Prochlorococcus marinus XMU1405: one gene and its partner. The protein of the gene in region 2 interacts with the protein of the main gene of each other region in a pairwise test. Links are inferred from orthologs where the notes say so. Each region holds a gene or a part of one and is shown on either strand. Other genes may lie near its edges. The genes, in order: HA148_RS08185 and HA148_RS02700.

Region 1 (6,260 bases), on a different replicon or contig from region 2:
GAATCTCTACTGGGGGTTTTACTGATTGCTTATTGCAACAAGGCGCAAAGTTAGTTTATGGGATAGATGTTGGTTATGGACAAACTGCATGGAAGATTAGAAATAACCCAAAAGTTATACTTTTTGAACGAACTAATATTCGAAATTTAAAACCTAATGATCTTTTATCTAGAAGTAATGAATTACCAAATTTTGTTGTTGCTGATTTGTCTTTTATTTCATTAAAGTTAGTTTTTAAATCTATTAGTAATTTATTAGAAGGTGATTGTATTGAGGGAATATTTTTAATTAAACCCCAATTTGAGGTAGGTAAAGATAAAGTCAGTAAAGGAGGTGTTGTTCGCAATCCTAAATTCCATACTGAGGCTATAGAGTCTGTTATCTATGCTGCTAAGAATTTCCAATGGAATATAAAGAATTTGATAGCTTCTCCGCTGGTAGGTCCTGCTGGGAATCATGAATATCTAGCTTGGATGACCTTAGGAAGTCAATCAAATAAAAGTATTAATAGTGAATATATACAAAATTTAGTAAAAGAAACTCTTTGAATTAAAGAGCTTCTTCGTCTTTGTCGCCAGTTCTAATTCTTACAACTGAATCAATTGATGTGATGAATATTTTTCCGTCACCTATCTCTCCAGTTTTTGCTGCTTCAGCAATCGCATCTATGACTGAATTAACCTTTTCATCTTCTACGACAACTTCTACTTTAAGTTTTTGAAGGAATTCCACTGTAAATTCTGAACCTCTATATCTTTCAACTTGTCCTTTTTGCCTTCCAAAACCTCTAACTTCACTAACTGTCATTCCAACAATACCGGAATTTACTAATGCAATTTTTACATCCTCCAACTTAAATGGACGTATGATTGCTTCAATTTTCTTCATGATTAAAGATTGAATATTTCTATTTTAATTGTTTTTTGGGAAAACATCCAACATTGAAATATCTGAAAAACATTCAATATTAAGGCCTGCATTCTTGGCGTCTTCAATTAATAGTTGGGAATTTTCTTCAGAAATTATTACTTTACTATTTGACAACGCTTCCCACTGATCATTCTCAAAGTGTGTTTGAAGCCATAACATTCCAATTGCAGTTTTTGGTTGAAGGGATTTATTTAAGTTGTTATCGATAGTTATCAAACAAATGTCCATTAATTTTTCATTGAACTAAACACATATAAACCTTTCGGCGGACATTATGAATGTTGCTGTTGATACAAAAATAAGATTTAACATCTTTTGACTTAGTCAATTGTAATACTTAGATTCGTTGATACTTTTGCGAATTTTTATCTTTATATATAGTTTTTATATAGGTTTAGTAAAAAAGTTCTACTAAAAATGAGTACAGCTAAATTAGAAGATTCGACTCAAAGACCGCTATATGGTGAGAGAATTATTGAAGAATCAAAAATAATTTGTTTCGATAATCCAAATAAGAAAAGAATTTATGAAATTTCTATTCAGTTACCTGAATTTACATGTAAGTGCCCCTTTTCTGGTTATCCAGATTTTGCAAAGCTAAATATTATTTATCAACCTAATTTGAAAGTCTATGAGTTGAAGTCTTTAAAGCTTTATATTAATAATTTTAGGGATATAAAAATATCACATGAGGAAGTTGTGAATAGAATTATGGATGATTTAGTGAATGAAGGATCACCTCACTGGATACATTTAAATGCTGCATTCAACCCCAGAGGGAATGTTTCTATGCAGTTAGATATTTTTAGTGGGCAGAAAAGAAGTTAAAAATTTTTTATTTCGTCTGATAATTTAAAAAATTCTTTTTTAAAACCTACTAGATTTTTATTACTAAGGCCTCCAATAGATAACTTTTGTGATTCTTTATTTACCAGAATCCATAATTGGTTAGTTGGTATAAGACTTATTATTGTTCCAAAAATTATTAAGAAAAAAGAAAAATAAATAAATGGTATGGACGGATCATTTTTAATTATTAATCCACTGCTGGGGATTATTTTTTTCAGAGATACTTTTGAAGAGTTAACTTCTAAAGGGTCGTCATTGATATAGAGATTATTCCCGGAAAAATTTTCTATATTCGAAATTTTAAGTGGACCATTTTCATTATTTATTGTTAAAAGGAAATTTTTTTTATTCTCCGATCCTAATTCAACTAAAACTCCCCAAACTTGATTACCGATTTCTGGAATCTCCTTTAATTGTAATTGATAAAGGATATTATCTATTTCTAAAACAACATTTGATATTGCCCAATCTGCTTGATAAATAGTTAATCCTTTAAACCTGATTGGGTGATTAACTTTGGTTGTTTTCATTTCATTTAAATTTAGATCTTCAGAAGAAAAATTTAATTTTGAAATAAACTGTTTGGGCACACCATCACTTTCTCGTTCTATAGAAAAATCGACTAATTTTACATTGGCTTTTGAGTTTGTGCTCTCATTAACAAGATCTAAAGTTTCTCCAGGCAGTAAATATTGTTCTTTTGATTGACTTGTAAAACTTCCATATGCTGAACCTATAAGTAAGACTATTAATCCGATATGTACAACTAAAGGACCGATTTTTCCAATTAACCCTTTTCTTGCAGAAATATGACTATTAAATTTGTATGTTTTCCATCCCTTTTTTTTAAGTAACAAATCTACTTTTGATATATGTTCTCCATCTTCATTGATTGGATGACTTGTAGTTAGTTGCAGTTTGCTAAATTTTTTTTCGCTCTTATATTCAATCCATTTTAATGAAGCTTTTAATGAAGGAATTTGCCTCCTGAAACTACAAGCTGCCAGAGAAATGCAAAGAAGAATTAATGTAAATAAAAACCAAAAGCTTGTATATATATGATCCAATTGAAGTTTTAAGACTTTTTCTCCATCTAAAAATCCAAAAATGGGAGCTCTATCGAAATTATCAATATAAAATTTATTATTATTATCTTGAGGGATAAAAGTACCTATGCCACTGGCAATAGCTATGAAGATTATAAGTGATATTGCGAATCTTAAACTTGATATTTTTAAAATTAGATTCTTAAAAATAATCATTTAAATCCAATTTGAAAATAAATTTAATAAACCTATTGCTACTAAAAATATCCCACTTAAGGTAGGAATTATTTGACTAAATTTTCTAAGCTCTAAAAAATTTTTTAAGTTTTCTGTTGTGGCTCCCGCAATAATTAGTGGAGAGACTTGGCCTATGCCAAAGAAAAATAAAAAAATAATTGAGATTATCGGGTTTTTAGCTTGCGATACCCAAGCAAGAAGAGTTGCTAAAACTGGAGTAATGCAAGGTGAAGAGGCTAGTCCAAAAGTAGTTCCTATTGCAAAAGGTGCTATGGGGGATGGTATCTTGTCCTCTATTTTTTTTAGATCAGGTCCATTCGGGAACTGAAACTTTAAAATTCCTAGTAAATTTAAACCCATTATTATTGCTATCAAGGCAACAATCGAAGTGTAATAAGCTGGAATTTGCCCGTATATTTTACCTAAGAATCCACTCGCAGCCCCCAGTGCAACAAGCGAAAAAACTACTCCTCCTGAAAAACTAATAAGTTTAAATTTATTTTTCTCCGTTCCTCCTATATAAGCAATTGTCACTGGAAGTAATGATAATGAGCATGGTCCAAGACTTGTTAAAAGTCCTGCGCTGAAAACCAAAAATATAGTAAATGGACCAGGACTATTAAGACCATTCTGCATAAGCAGATTACCCTTTTGAGAAAATTCTGAAATAATTAAATTAAATGATTCGATAGCTTAAATTAAATCTTTTAAATTCTAACTAATTAAGAGTCTTTCGTGTATTAATCATACCAATCAAACCTGTTGACTCTAATGAACATCTCACTAACATTCCTGCAATAAAAAAAGAAGCTATTAATGAATTGCCACCATAACTAATGAAGGGTAGTGGTAAGCCTGTAGTAGGCATTGAACCTGTTGCTACAGCAATATGCATTATTGATTGACCAGTCAACAATACACCACATCCGATAGCAACTAATTTTGTATAGTTGTTCCTGCACTTAAGACTAATTCTTAAACTTATATAAGAGAATACTGCTAAAAATCCCAAGAATAAAGTACACCCCAATAAACCAAATTCTTCCGCAAAAATGGCAAAAATAAAATCTGTATACATAAACGGTAGATACTGTAATTTTTGTATGGACAGTCCAAAACCTTTGCCAAATAGACCACCTGAACCTATAGCTAATAAACTCTGAACTAATTGAAATCCATTTTCTTGTTGATCTTTCCAAGGATTTATAAATGAAGTAACTCTCAGTTTTTGATATTCGTTATTAAGGATGCTGATACATCCAGTAATGAAACCTATTGAAGCAAATGAGCAAAGAGAGCTAAGTTTTACTCCTCCACATAAACCCATTACCCAAAGAAGAATTCCAGTTAATGAAGCAGTACTTAAATTAGGCTGTTTTAGTATTAATAAAATTAATAAACCAAAGGATATTATTGAAATTAATTTTTTATCATTCTTCACTAGATTCCAATGTGCGAAAAGATTAGAAGCTTCTAGAATTAGAAAAGGTTTAATTAATTCAGATGGCTGCAGACGTAAACTGCCAAGCACTAGCCATCTTGAAGATCCATTAACTGTAATTCCAGTAAAATTTGTAAGGAAAATGAGAAAGAATAAAATGTAAAAAATAATTCTTGAAAACTTTAAAAGATTTCTAATGTTTGTATTAAGAAGGAAATAAAAAAGACCAATTCCTGGAATTGTCCAAATGATTTGTTTTTTAAGGAAATAAGCCCAATGTCCCATTTCCCTACTAGCTACCCACCAACTTGATGATCCTAGTATGCATATTCCTAATATTGACCAAATTCCAATGAGGACAATGAGGATTTTTGCCTCGTAAGGCCATATCGTCCAAGGTAATGGAAATATAGAATCTGTTAAATTGCTTAAATTTTTCTTGTAACTAGAACTAAAGGTTTTTTTTCTTTTAGAAATTCTTTTATATTTTATTTTTTCTTGACTTATCTCCAACTTTTTAGATGTATATGTACTATTGAGACGTTTAATTGTGATTTTGCCAAGTCTTTTATTAACGTTTTTAAGTGTTAAAGCAATTAAAAAGATGACTTTGAATAAATTTTATTTTTGAAGAATAAAGTAAAAAGTGGTCTATGAATTCATCATAAATCTTAAGAATTAATTTTTTATAAAAAAAAACTAGCTAAAAGGTACCTCTCCGTGATAGATTCCGTGAGTTTATATACTTATTTCAAACCATAAAGAGGAGTTTTTAAGCTATGTTCACATCAGTGGACTCAAATAGAAAAAAACTTGAGCATCCTTCTAATGAGAATGTTCAATTTCCTCAATCCCTAAATAATCCGATCATCAAAGAAAGTAAATCTGGCATTGCCAATCTAATAGATTATTTGCTTTCTCAAAATGACGAATACACAAAATTGCAATTAACAATTTTTGGAATTACTTTTATTGTTTCTATTTTTTTAGCATCAATAACTGGAATTTTTCTAGGCTTTACTTTTGGTTTTAGTATTTTTACAGGTGCAATTGCCGGCATTTTTTACCTACGTTTGCTTGCCAAAAGTATAGGGAAACTTGGTAAAGAATCATCAGGTGTATCAAAATTGCAACTATTAGTTCCAGTTTGCCTCTTTATTTTTGCGAGCAAGCTAGGATCTTTAGATATTTTTCCTGCGATGATAGGTTTTTTTATTTATAAGCCTTCACTCATTCTTTATTTTTCACGTTATTAAGTAAATTTTTTTATTCAAAACAAATGTTTTTTAATTCCTTGCTAACAAATTTTGCAGCATTAGAAGTTGGTCAACATCTTTATTGGCAAATTGGAAATATCAGACTACATGGGCAGGTATTTTTAACATCTTGGATTTTATTAGGAGCTTTATTAGTTTTTATTTCTTTAGGAACTAAAAAAATGGAAAATGATCCTAAAGGCCTTCAAAACTTGCTTGAGTTCCTCTGGGATTACATAAGAGATCTTGCTAGGACTCAAATAGGTGAAAAAGTATACAGAGATTGGATGCCATTTATAGGTACTTTATTTTTATTCGTCTTTGTTAGTAATTGGGGAGGAGCTTTAATTCCTTGGAGATTGATTAAGTTACCAAGTGGAGAATTAGGAGCACCTACTGCAGATATCAATACAACTATAGCTTTGGCTTTATTGGTGTCGCTTTCTTATTTCTATGCAGGTTTAAGCAATAAGGGTTGGAGATACTTCGAATATTATGTTC
Region 2 (11,960 bases):
ATTAGAAGTAGCTTTAATAGTTTTATTATCTAAATCTGGCCCTATAAAACCTAAGGGTAAATCAACTAGATTTTTTTCGATAGTATTTTTGTCTTCAATCTTTTTAAGATTAAGGAGATTGAAGTGATTAAGTTTATTGATTAAGTTAAAAAGCTTTACTTCATTAATGTGTTGATCGCCTCTTATGCATGCAAGAATTGGGACCTCAAATTTACCTTCGAACTGTGCAAGGAATATTACTACTTTAATAATCTGACTTGGGACTAAATTGTTATTATTGCAAACTTCTAGAATTGTTTTTTGATGAGGCGTTTCCAACCACTCTGCAATATTGTCTTTTAGTGGAATAGGTTTAGAGGGTAGAGAAACAGCTTTTTCGATATTGGCAGCATAAGATCCGCTTTGAGTGAACAAAATGGAATCTTCCCCAGCATCAGCAGTGACCATAAATTCTTTAGATGAAGCACCCCCAATTGCTCCACTATCAGCTTCAACCCCTACTATCTGCAGTCCACAAGATTTAAAAATATTTTCATAAGCATTGCCCACTTTTTCATAGAAAGAAGCTAGATCGTTTTCTGAAGAATGAAAAGAATAACCATCTTTCATTATGAATTCTCTACTTCTCATCAATCCAAACCTTGGCCTTATTTCATCTCTAAATTTTGTCTGAATTTGGTAAAAACATTGAGGTAATTGCTTATAGGAGTTGATGGTCTCTGATGCAATACTCGTGATCACCTCTTCGTGAGTTGGCGCTAAACCAAATTCTTTACCTTGTCTATCTTTGAGATTAAACATTATTCCTTCACCTGCGGTATATCCTTCCCACCTTTCACTTTTTTTCCATAAATCTGCAGGATGAAGTTGGGGTAATAGTAATTTTGTACAACCAATACTATTAAGTTCTTTCTCTATTATTTCGGATATTTTTTCAATAACTCTAAGCATTAGTGGCATGTATGCATAAATACCGCTGTTAACTCTGCGAATATACCCAGCTTTTAAGAGTAATTGATGTGAAATAATCTCAGCTTCAGAAGGTGTGTCACGAAGTGTCCCCAGAGGAAATGAGGTGGTCACGCGCATACAAAAAAATCCCTAGATATTATTTGATTTTATCAATTAAGATGAAAAAATAATTCAAAGTGTCTTGAGTCCCTCAACGCGGCTAGTCTAAGAATGCTCTTTCTGCTAACTTCTTCAGTAATGAAGTTAAGACTCTTTAAAAAGTTCATTACTACTTAATCATTTTCTTAAGTTTATGGAAAATATAGATTCCAATATTTCTAGTGAAGAGGAATTAGTAGGTATTGATGAAGTTCAAAAATTCCTAAATAGATCAAGAGCTTCTGTCTATAGGTATACAAATACAGATTTAAGAAATCTAAACCCTAGTTTTAATCCAAGAAAATTAAATCCCGAATTTCGGACTGATCAAAAAGATCCTTTAAAATTCCATCCTAATGAAGTAGCAAGATTTGCAAAAGATATTTTAAGAATAAAGGAAGTTACTGTAGAGGTCTTTAATACACCTTCGTCCGCTGCTCAAAATATACTGGTGCAAATATTAGACGAACTAAAATCTATTAGGTCTTTGCTAGAAAAAGAGTAATTAAAAAGTCACCAATCAATGTTTTGATTTATTGACATTTTAAATGTAGGATAATGATGTTTAATTATCTCCTTAATCTTTACCAATTAAGAGTTCTTGAGTTACACGAAATCAAAGCAGTTTATTCAAAGTAAATCAAGCGAAGAATCTTCTCATGGTTCTGCTCGAAGTGATTTTGAAAGAGATGATGATGACCCCTTAAGTATAAGGAGTTTATCAATATCATCTTTAGGTATTATTTTTGCCTTTTTGACAATTTTTTTACCTTTAATAAGCATTTTAATTGGCAGACCTTTATCTCAAGGAAACGAGATAATTCATAATCAGGATTTTACAAAAGATGGACCTTAGTTCAATACCTCCATCTCCAATGAAGGGAATAGTGAATATTGTTGTTGAAATACCTGCAGGGAGTAGGAATAAATATGAATATTGCTCTGACGCAGGAATAATGGCCCTAGACAGAGTATTACATTCTTCAGTAAGGTACCCTTTTGATTATGGTTTTATCCCAAATACCCTGGCTGAAGATGGAGCTCCCCTTGATGCAATGGTGATAATGGACGAACCTACTTTTGCCGGTTGTCTAATAAAAGCTAGACCTATTGGAGTTTTGGATATGCATGATTGTGGTGCATATGATGGAAAACTTTTATGTGTGCCTATTGCTAATCCTAGGCAGGCTAACATAGTGAGTATTAATCAAATTGCTCCTAATCAGCTCGAGGATGTTGCAGAATTTTTTAGAACAAGTAAAGGACTCGATGGAAGAACAGTTCAAATTGATGGTTGGAGGGATTTTGATGTAGTGGAAAATTTATTGAAAAGTTGTATGCCTCTAAAAAAGAAAAACTTTAAAGTACTTAAGAAATCAAATATTAGTAAATTAAATTGAATAAAATAATTTTTTATAGTTATTTAAAATGCTCTACATGCCGAAAAGCTGCAAAGTGGCTTGAAAGCAAAGATTTTGAATTTCAGTTAATTGATATTGTAAAAGAACCTCCACTAGTTAATTATTTAAATCTAGCTTTGGAACAATACTCTGATGATAAGAAAAGTATTTTCAATACAAGAGGTAAAGCCTTTAAAACTCTTGATCTTGATATTGATCGTTTGTCAAAGGAAGAAATTATTCAACTTCTTTTAAGTGATGGCAAATTAATAAAAAGACCATTTTTGATTTACGAATTGAAAAAAGTAATATTAGGTTTTAACGAAATTGAATATGCAAAACAATTTAAATAAGTCTAGAAAATCAGGACTTGATTAATCCTATGCCTAGTTCCATAAAAAGTTTTTTTAAAGAATGGGGTCTACTAATTCTATTAACTTTTTTTGTTTCTTCTTGTAGATCATTTTTTGCAGAACCACGTTATATCCCTTCTGGTTCAATGCTCCCAGAATTACAAATAAATGATAGGTTAATTATTGAAAAATTTTCGATAAGAAACTCTTTACCAAAAAGAGGAGATATTGTCGTTTTTAACTCACCTTACTCGTTTGATAAAAAGTTAATTTCCTCAAGATCTAAGCCTTTACCAAATAAAAGATATTGTTTTTTTATGAGTTTTCCTCCAATGTCGTTTATTCCTGGTTTGAGGGATCAAGCTTGCGATGCTTATATTAAAAGAGTGGTGGCCCTCCCAGGAGAAATTGTAAGTGTAAAGTCTAATGGTGAATTAATAATAAATAATAAATTAATTCCTGAACCCTATGTCTCTTATAAGTGCTCATTATCCCTATTTAATAATTGTGGTAAATTTGAAAACATAAAAGTGCCAGAAGATCATTTTTTAGTTTTAGGTGATAATAGGGCAAATAGCTGGGATGGAAGATATTGGCCTGGAAGTAAATTTCTTCATAAAAAAGAGATAATTGGTAAAGCATATTTCAGATTTTGGCCTCTTAGTCAAGTTGGCTTTTTCAGTAAATGAAGCCTTTCCCCTACCTCTGACTTTATCAAAATAAATTTTTAACAAGGCTTAATTTAAAGTGCTCCGGAAGCAGTTGAATCAAGTATTCCCCCTAGATGTGTTGTTATGTTAAGAGCGCTAATCACAGGGGGCTTATTAGGATCATTAAAAAGATCAATTATTGTTATGCCGCCATTACCCTGTTTTATCATCCAAATATTTGAATAATTAATCCCAAGGATATTACAAATTAGAGTTTTATTGACTGCATCATGAGCAACCAAGAGGGTTTGATCATTATCCTTTTGAGATAAACAAATTTTTTCAAAAGCTTCTACTGACCTTTCTGATACATCTTTTATACATTCACCTTCGGGCATTATTACTTCTTCAGGTTTATCATGCCAATTTTTTAGTAAAGCAGGCCACTCTTCTCTAATTTCTGCTTCCAATTTACCCTCCCATAATCCGTGACTGATTTCTACCAGTAAATCTATTTTCTCAATTTTTAAATCTTTGTTATTTTGAAGGATTATTTGTGCAGTTTCATAAGGCCTATGCATTGAACTTGAAAATGCCTTATTGAAAGAAATATTTCTCAAATATTCAAAAGTCTTTCTAGCTTGATCTTTTCCGTTTTCATTTAAAGGGATATCAATTTGGCCTTGAAATCTACCTTCTTTGTTCCAGTTAGTTTCACCATGCCTTATTAGAAATATTCTGGAATCTCCAATTTTATTTGGAATATTTTTATTAAGATGGGAAGTTTGATTTAAGCATTCAATTTGAGTCTTAAAAGAATTATCTTTCTTTGAAATATTGAGTATCGAGAAAGAAGCATTTTCTAATCTTATTTTTCTAAAACCTTGCTTAGGCTTTCCTAATAACAAAAGTATTAAACATCTGAGAATTGCATTATGTCCAACAACTAAAATATTTATATCATCTTTGTGTTGATAAATTTTTAAAATATCTTCTACAAAATTTGTTGCTTGAAAAAATAACTCTTGAATTGGTTTATAAGTTTTATTGTCATTTCTTTTTAAGATAAGATTTTCTGGATCATTTTTCCATATAGGGTAAATTTCCGGAAATTTCTTTTTTATTTCATCAATTTTTAGACCAGACCATTCACTAAGATCTACCTCTAGCAAATTATTATCGAATACAATATCTTGCTCTTCATCAAAGATCTTTTTAATTGTTTTTGCAGTCTCTGCCGCTCTTACAAGTGGGGAGGAATAGATTTTATCGAAGTTTATTTTTGATAATGCTTTGCCTGCTTTTTGAGCTTGTTCGTATCCTTCATCAGTTAGTATTGAATCATCTGTTCTTCCTTGAATTAATCCTTTTGCATTGAAACTGCTTAGTCCATGCCTAACTAACACTAATCGTATAGCCATTATATAAGTTTGAAAATTAAGATTATTTAATCATCTCATGGCGTGATTAAAATAGATACATAAACATCACGAACTTCAATGATAACTAAGTATGGTTTTCAAAATATAATGAGTTATGATCTTTAAAAATGTTTCTAAGCCAAAACTCACTTTAGCTTTTATTTCTATAGTCATAACTTTTTTTGTATGGCAGCAAGGCTTAAGAGATAGTTTAAATAGACCGTCTGTTTCATTTGATATAAGTCAAAAAGAACAAGAAATTGCTGAATTATCGGTCCAATCAATACCTGTAGATCTAAAAAAGTTTTTTATCATAAATGATCCTGTTGATCAAATAAATAAATCACTCTCTGAGTTCTCATTTGAAGAGCTAACAGAAAGAAATAAATTAATTAGAATAGTTTCTTCAAAATCAAATGATCCTATAATCTATAAAAATATATCCAATGACTTTGAAAATAAAAACTATAAATTTCTGATTGATGAGATAGAAAAAAAATCTAATAATAATTTATATAAACCAAATTCTAATAAATTTGATTTATTTAAAGATGATAGATTTTTATATCATCTTTTAAGCCGGAAATTTGATTTTGACGATAGTTCATTAATAACAAAATCATTTTCAAGCAAAATGTTTTTAAAAATATTAGCCATTAGACTAATACCACTTTTGTCAATACTTATTGGCTCCATACTGGCTCTAAAAATATTATGGAGCACCATATCTTTGAAAAAGTTTGGTTGGCAAGAAATTAAATCCTTAGATTTAGAATTAATAGATATGGTTTTACTAATAGCAGGTGGATTTGTTGTTTTAGGAGAAGTAGTATCACCTTTGTTCTCTATAAGTTTGGTTGAACTTTTTTCTAAAAGTATTTCTGATGAATTGTCGCAATCTTTAAAAATATTCTTTGGATATCTTTTTATGGCTATTCCGCCATTAGGGATAGTTTATTATCAACTTAAATCTTTGAATAGAGAATTCACTTTTAAAAAGGATTATTTACAGTTCAATTTCTTTCCAATAAAGTATGCAATTACTCAGGGAATTAAGGGTTGGTTAGCAATTGTCCCTTTTGTTTTATTGATTTCTCTAATTATGAATAGTTTGATCGATAATCAGAATGGTAGTAACCCTTTACTAGAAATTGTTCTAAATAATAATAATTACTTATCATTTTTTTTATTATTTGTAACAACAACTTTATTAGCTCCTCTATTTGAGGAAATTATATTTCGGGGTATTTTACTGCCAACTCTTTCAAGAGATTTTGGAGTAATTTCGGGCATCATAGTTTCATCTTTTATCTTTGCATTAGCCCATTTAAGTTTGGGAGAAATGCCGCCATTATTTGTTCTAGGGATTGGATTAGCAATTACAAGAATTGCTTCAGGAAGTTTGTTTTCTTCAGTTATCATGCATTCTCTATGGAATGGATTGACTTTCTTAAATTTGTTCTTATTGAGGACATAAAGAATTTAATTTCTTACTTGCGAATCAAACAAAAAGATGTTTATTTAATTAATAACACTTCTTTTATTCAAAACATAAATCATAGATGAAACCTTATGGGAATCAACTTAATTTAAAAAAAAAAGTTTCATATGAAAGTAAAAAAAATTCTGAAAAAACATCCATAATTGATATCAAATTAATACATCAAATTATCGACACCATAAATATCTCTCTTTTGGTATTAATTTTAACCTTATTTTTCTTATCTTTTAATAGTCAAAGAAAATGGTCAAATACATATAAAAATTTATCTAAGACAAGAGCTGTCAATAATAATCTAATTGATTATATTTCTAAAATTGAGGAATTTTATATAAGTAAACTTGAGTCTCTCAATATCTATAGAAAAACTAAACCTGAAGATTTAATCTATCTTGATAAACTTCCAGAAAAAAAAGAGAGTTTGTTCAAGAAAAATTTAAGTACCTTCGTTGAAGGTTTTAGTGATAGCAAATATCAAAGGGGATATTGATGAAAAAATACAAAAAAATTGTTTGTCTAATACCCCTTGATCAAAGAAGATTTAAATTTCTGTATATTTTTAGCTTACTATTAATATTTTGTTTGTTTGGTAGGTTAGTTAAATTGCAAGTCTATAACGCCTCTGATTTGCAAAGGAAAGCCAGATTAATACAGTCTTCTAAAACTAATGCCTTAAAAAAAAGGAGAGCAATTGTTGATAGAAATAATAGACTAGTTGCTTACGATAAACCGCTCTATAAATTATGGGCTCATCCAAAATATTTTAATTTTCCTGGTGATTCAATTAACAGAGTTCGCAGTATTGAAGAAGTTACAGAAAAATTGTCACCTATCTTGGATATAAATGGTGAAATACTTTTGAGTAAATTTAATAATAAAAAGAGTGGTATCAAGCTTTTGGATAAAATTTCTGAAGAAAAGGCTGAAAAGATTAAGAACCTTCAAATAAGTGGTATTGATTTATTTAAATATTCGCAGAGATATTATCCACAAGGGAAGCTTTACTCTAATCTTGTCGGTTTTGTTAATGATGAGAATATAGCTTCAGCAGGTTTAGAGCTTTATTTAGATAATCAAATTAAAGTTTTTAATAAAAGTAATTTAATAAAAAGAGGAGGAGATGGAACTCCTTTACCGGATTATTCAGCCCCAGGTGATTTTGTTTCTGATTACAAAAGTTTAGGCCTAACTATAGATTCAAAATTACAGAAAGCTTCATTCAATGCATTATCAAAGCAAGTAAGCAAATGGAAAGCAAAGAAAGGATTTGCCATAGTTATGGATGTTAATAATGGTCGGATTCTTTCCTTGGTTACAGTCCCTTCTTACGATCCAAATAAATTTTGGCAGTATGATTCTCGACTTTTTAGGGGTTGGTATTCTCAAGATTTATTTGAGCCTGGTTCAACTTTTAAACCTATTAATCTTGCCTTAGCTTTAGAAGAAAAAGTAATCCAGAAAGATGGAGTAGTCGAAGATATTGGGAAAATTAATGTTGGAGGATGGACGATTTCTAATTGGGATAAAAAAGGTAATGGATATATTGACTATCCAAAAGTTTTGCAGGTTTCAAGCAATGTTGGGATGGTAAAAATAATGCAAAATTTAGACCCTACAATTTATTGGGATTGGCTAAAAAATTTAGGTATAAATAAAAATTTAGAAACTGACTTATTTGAATCAACTGCTGGCCAACTAAAGAAAAAAGACTTATTTGTAAATCAATCAATTGAGCCTGCAGTAACTTCTTTTGGCAAAGGTTTCTCAATCTCGCCACTTAAATTGCTTCAACTTCATGCGGCTCTCGCAAATGGTGGTTATGAAGTGACTCCACATGTTACCTCAACTTTCAAAGAGAGAGTAAATAAAAATCCAAAAAAGCAATTTTTTTCACACGAAGTCTCTAAAACTGTTCTTGAATGGATGGAGAGCGTAGTTGATAAAGGCAGTGGATCTGGAGTAAAAATCGAGGGTTATAGGATAGCAGGGAAAACGGGTACTTCCCAAAAAGCCTTAAATGGTTCCTATACAAGTAAAAAAGTTTGCAGTTTTGTGGCGACCTTACCAGTTAATGATCCGAAATATGCTGTCCTTGTAGTCGTTGATGAGCCATCTAAATCTTATGCATATGGTTCAACTGTTGCTGTACCAGTTGCTAAAGAAATTATCGAGAGTTTAATAGTAATTGAAAAAATACCTCCCAAGATTAAAAATCATGGAATGATTGTTAAAAAACCCTAAAATTTCACAATTTTATAAATATTTAGTTCATTATCTGATGATTTCATCAGGAATAAAAGCTAGTTTATGTATATATATGATTATCTAGATATGAAATCAATTTTAGAACAATTGTCCTCAATGACCGTTGTTGTTGCTGATACTGGAGATTTAGATTCGATAAAAAAATTTCAACCAAGGGACGCCACCACCAATCCATCACTAATACTTGCTGCTGCTAAGAACCCTGATTATGTGAAATTAATTGATAAAGCTTTAGAAAGTTCAGAAAATGCCTTGCCCCAAGGATTCTCCGAAATTGAGTTAATTAAAGAAACTGTTGATCAAGTTTCAGTATTTTTTGGAAAAGAAATTTTGAAAATTATTTCAGGGCGCGTATCTACAGAAGTTGATGCAAGACTTAGCTTTGACACTGAAGCTACCGTTGAAAAAGCTAGAAAATTGATCAAACTTTACAAAAATTTTGGAATTGAAAAGGAAAGAATCTTGATTAAGATTGCCGCAACTTGGGAGGGAATTAAGGCAGCTGAAATTTTGGAAAAAGAGGGTATTAGGTGCAACCTAACTTTACTTTTTAACTTCTGCCAAGCGGTAACTTGTGCCAATGCAAAGATAACTCTAATTTCTCCTTTCGTTGGCCGTATATTAGATTGGCATAAAGCAAAAACTGGTAAAACTAGTTTTGCTGGTGCTGAAGACCCTGGTGTTATTTCAGTTACTCAAATATACAAGTACTTTAAAGAAAAGGGATTCGAAACAGAAGTCATGGGAGCGAGTTTTAGAAATCTTGATGAAATAAAAGAATTAGCAGGTTGCGATCTTTTAACAATCGCACCAAAATTTCTTGAGGAACTGAAAAAAGAAAAAGGAGAGTTAGTTAGGAAATTAGATGTAAGTACCCAAATAAATAATTCTATTGACTACGAATTTGAAGAAAAAGATTTCAGATTAAGTATGTTAGAAGATCAAATGGCAAGTGAAAAGCTTAGTGAAGGTATTACTGGATTCAGTAAGGCTATAGAAGAATTGGAAGAGCTGCTACTAAAGAGATATTCAGAGATTAAAAATCATAAATTGATTTCTGCTAACTAAATTTAAGTTTGAATTTAAAAGAATCAAGTACCACTTTTTGTTAAAAGCCTTCTGATAACTCTTTTTGCAATATCTTCATAGCTCATTTCGCCTGATAATATTTGAGCAATACGTTTAGGTGCGGTTTTTCTTTTGACACCTAATTGATATCCAGTTCTTGGAAATCTATAAAATACTTGTGCTATTCTCCTCCCCCAAGCCATTGATTTCCCCCAAATGCTGTTAATTTTTTTTGTATAAAGACTTAAATCATCTACTGTTCCTGATAAACACTGATCAATGTATTCTGCAGCATAGAAACTGCTAATTAAAGATGGTCTAATTCCTTCAGCTAAAAATGGATCACATAAAGATGCGGCATCTCCAACTGCTAAAACTTTGTCACCATTAATTGAGTGGAAGCCATTCCATATTCTCAGTTTCTTACTAGTTGTTTTATGAGGAAAATCATAAAAACCGAAGCTTTTGATCACTTGGTTATTTATAACCTGATTTTCTAAGAGACCATTATTTATAAAAGTACCTAAACCAATATTTAAGCTTTCTTTTAGGGGGAATGCCCATGCAAAACCATATTTTATAAATCCAAACTCAAATCTAACTGCATCTCTAGGTATTTCACCTAAACCTTTCAATCTTAATGAGATTGTATTAGCAAATTTCGGTTTTCTTGGACCTAAATTGAAATAACTCGCCCATTTCGATTGGGATCCATCTGCAATTACAAGGAATTCTGCTATGTATTTTATTTTGTTACTGCAAGTAATTTCCCATTTATCATTTTTTTTTATGATTTTTTCTATCAATAATGGTCTCATTATCTGAGCACCATTACTCAATGATTCATCGAGTAATAATTGATCTAGTTTTTCCCTTTTAACAATCCAAAATGGGGATTCACCAGTCAGATCAGCAGTCACATTATCTGCAGACTTCCATCTGAATTCAACATTCTTAATTTTTGATTCTATGCAATCTTCTATATTTAAAGGAAGAAATCTTTGCATCGAAGATGCCATCCCACCAGCACATGGATTGTAATCTTGGAATTTTTCTTTTTCAATAATTAAAACTGAATATCCTTTCTTTGATAGGTTAAGAGCAGTGGAAGAGCCTGATAAACCTCCACCAATTATTACAACGTCAAATTCTATCAAACTTTTAGAATTTCCTTCTCTTTCTCAGACAATTTAGTTTCTATTAAAGAAATATATTTATCAGTAATTTTTTGAATTTCAGATTGATTATCTCTCGATTCGTCAATAGAAATAAGGCCTTCTTTTTCGTCTTTTTTTTCTTTATCAACAGCATCTCTTCTGATATTTCTCAAAGCTACTTTTCCTTCCTCTGCATATTTAGAGGCTAATTTACAAAATTCTTTTCTTCTTTCTTCTGTTAAAGGAGGAACATTTATTCTTATTACTTTTCCATCATTATTTGGAGTTATACCTAAATCACTCATAGAAATAGATTTCTCTATCGCTTGTAAACATGAAATATCGAAAGGTTGTATTGAAATTGTTTGCGAATCAACAGTGCTTATAGTGGCAAGCGATTTGATTGGTGTTTCTGCTCCGTAGTACTCAACACTTACTCTGTCTAACAAGGAAGCATTGGCTCTTCCTGTCCTAATTGTATTAAAGTTTCTTTGTGTGGCTTCAATACTTTTATTCATATTTTCTTGAATTTCTTTTTCTTTCATAATTAAAAAAATTAAATGACTTTTAACTAATTAAAGAGCCTATTGGCTCACCAGCAACAGCTTTAGAAATGTTCCCTTTTTTGAATATATCAAAAACCATAATTGGGATATTATTATCTTTGCAAAGTGCAATCGCAGTACTGTCCATTACTGCAATTTCATCACTAAGAACTTGTTGATAACTGAGAGAGGAATACTTTCTTGCATCTTTAAATTGATTTGGATCACGATCGTATACCCCATCAACTTTAGTAGCCTTCATAACAACTTCAGCGTTTATCTCTGCTGCCCTCAAGGCTGCCGTAGTATCAGTTGTAAAAAATGGATTTCCGCATCCACCTCCGAAGACTACAACTCTACCTTTTTCTAGGTGCCTCATTGCTCTTCTTCTGATGTAGGGTTCGGCAATTTCCTGCATTTCGATTGCTGTTTGCACTCTGGTTGCAACTCCAACTCTCTCAAGACCATCTTGAAGTGAAATTGCGTTCAT

The links.
Region 1: the proteins of HA148_RS02700 (region 2) and HA148_RS08185 interact in binary tests that used the Escherichia coli proteins (3 or more experiments, as listed by UniProt). The link is inferred for Prochlorococcus marinus XMU1405 from one-to-one orthologs.

The regions. Positions count from the first base shown.
Region 1 is NZ_JAAORF010000003.1:383,616-389,875, reverse strand. Bases 2,899-5,729 are described here. They hold HA148_RS08185 (FtsW/RodA/SpoVE family cell cycle protein), read right to left. Parts: upstream 5,017-5,729; coding sequence 3,781-5,016; downstream 2,899-3,780. Other genes in these bases: HA148_RS08180 (hypothetical protein), read left to right, coding at 5,283-5,729; HA148_RS08190 (cytochrome c biogenesis protein CcdA), read right to left, coding at 3,042-3,698; HA148_RS08195 (cytochrome c biogenesis protein ResB), read right to left, coding at 2,899-3,041. In the rest of the region: HA148_RS08215 (TlyA family RNA methyltransferase), read left to right, coding at 1-548; HA148_RS08210 (P-II family nitrogen regulator), read right to left, coding at 550-888; HA148_RS08205 (hypothetical protein), read right to left, coding at 913-1,158; queF (preQ(1) synthase), read left to right, coding at 1,348-1,758; more of HA148_RS08195, read right to left, coding at 1,755-2,898; more of HA148_RS08180, read left to right, coding at 5,730-5,759; atpB (F0F1 ATP synthase subunit A), read left to right, coding at 5,783-6,260.
Region 2 is NZ_JAAORF010000001.1:458,861-470,820, forward strand. What follows is about bases 6,340-9,300. They hold HA148_RS02700 (peptidoglycan D,D-transpeptidase FtsI family protein), read left to right. Parts: upstream 6,340-6,924; coding sequence 6,925-8,676; downstream 8,677-9,300. Other genes in these bases: HA148_RS02690 (CPBP family intramembrane glutamic endopeptidase), read left to right, coding at 6,340-6,411; HA148_RS02695 (hypothetical protein), read left to right, coding at 6,497-6,925; tal (transaldolase), read left to right, coding at 8,767-9,300. Outside these bases: HA148_RS02655 (proline--tRNA ligase), read right to left, coding at 1-1,089; HA148_RS02660 (hypothetical protein), read left to right, coding at 1,265-1,615; HA148_RS02665 (hypothetical protein), read left to right, coding at 1,712-1,966; HA148_RS02670 (inorganic diphosphatase), read left to right, coding at 1,956-2,510; HA148_RS02675 (Spx/MgsR family RNA polymerase-binding regulatory protein), read left to right, coding at 2,507-2,863; lepB (signal peptidase I), read left to right, coding at 2,893-3,552; HA148_RS02685 (histidine phosphatase family protein), read right to left, coding at 3,606-4,934; more of HA148_RS02690, read left to right, coding at 5,050-6,339; more of tal, read left to right, coding at 9,301-9,768; HA148_RS02710 (NAD(P)/FAD-dependent oxidoreductase), read right to left, coding at 9,792-10,925; frr (ribosome recycling factor), read right to left, coding at 10,922-11,470; pyrH (UMP kinase), read right to left, coding at 11,493-11,960. UniProt on the Escherichia coli protein: Essential cell division protein that catalyzes cross-linking of the peptidoglycan cell wall at the division septum. Required for localization of FtsN.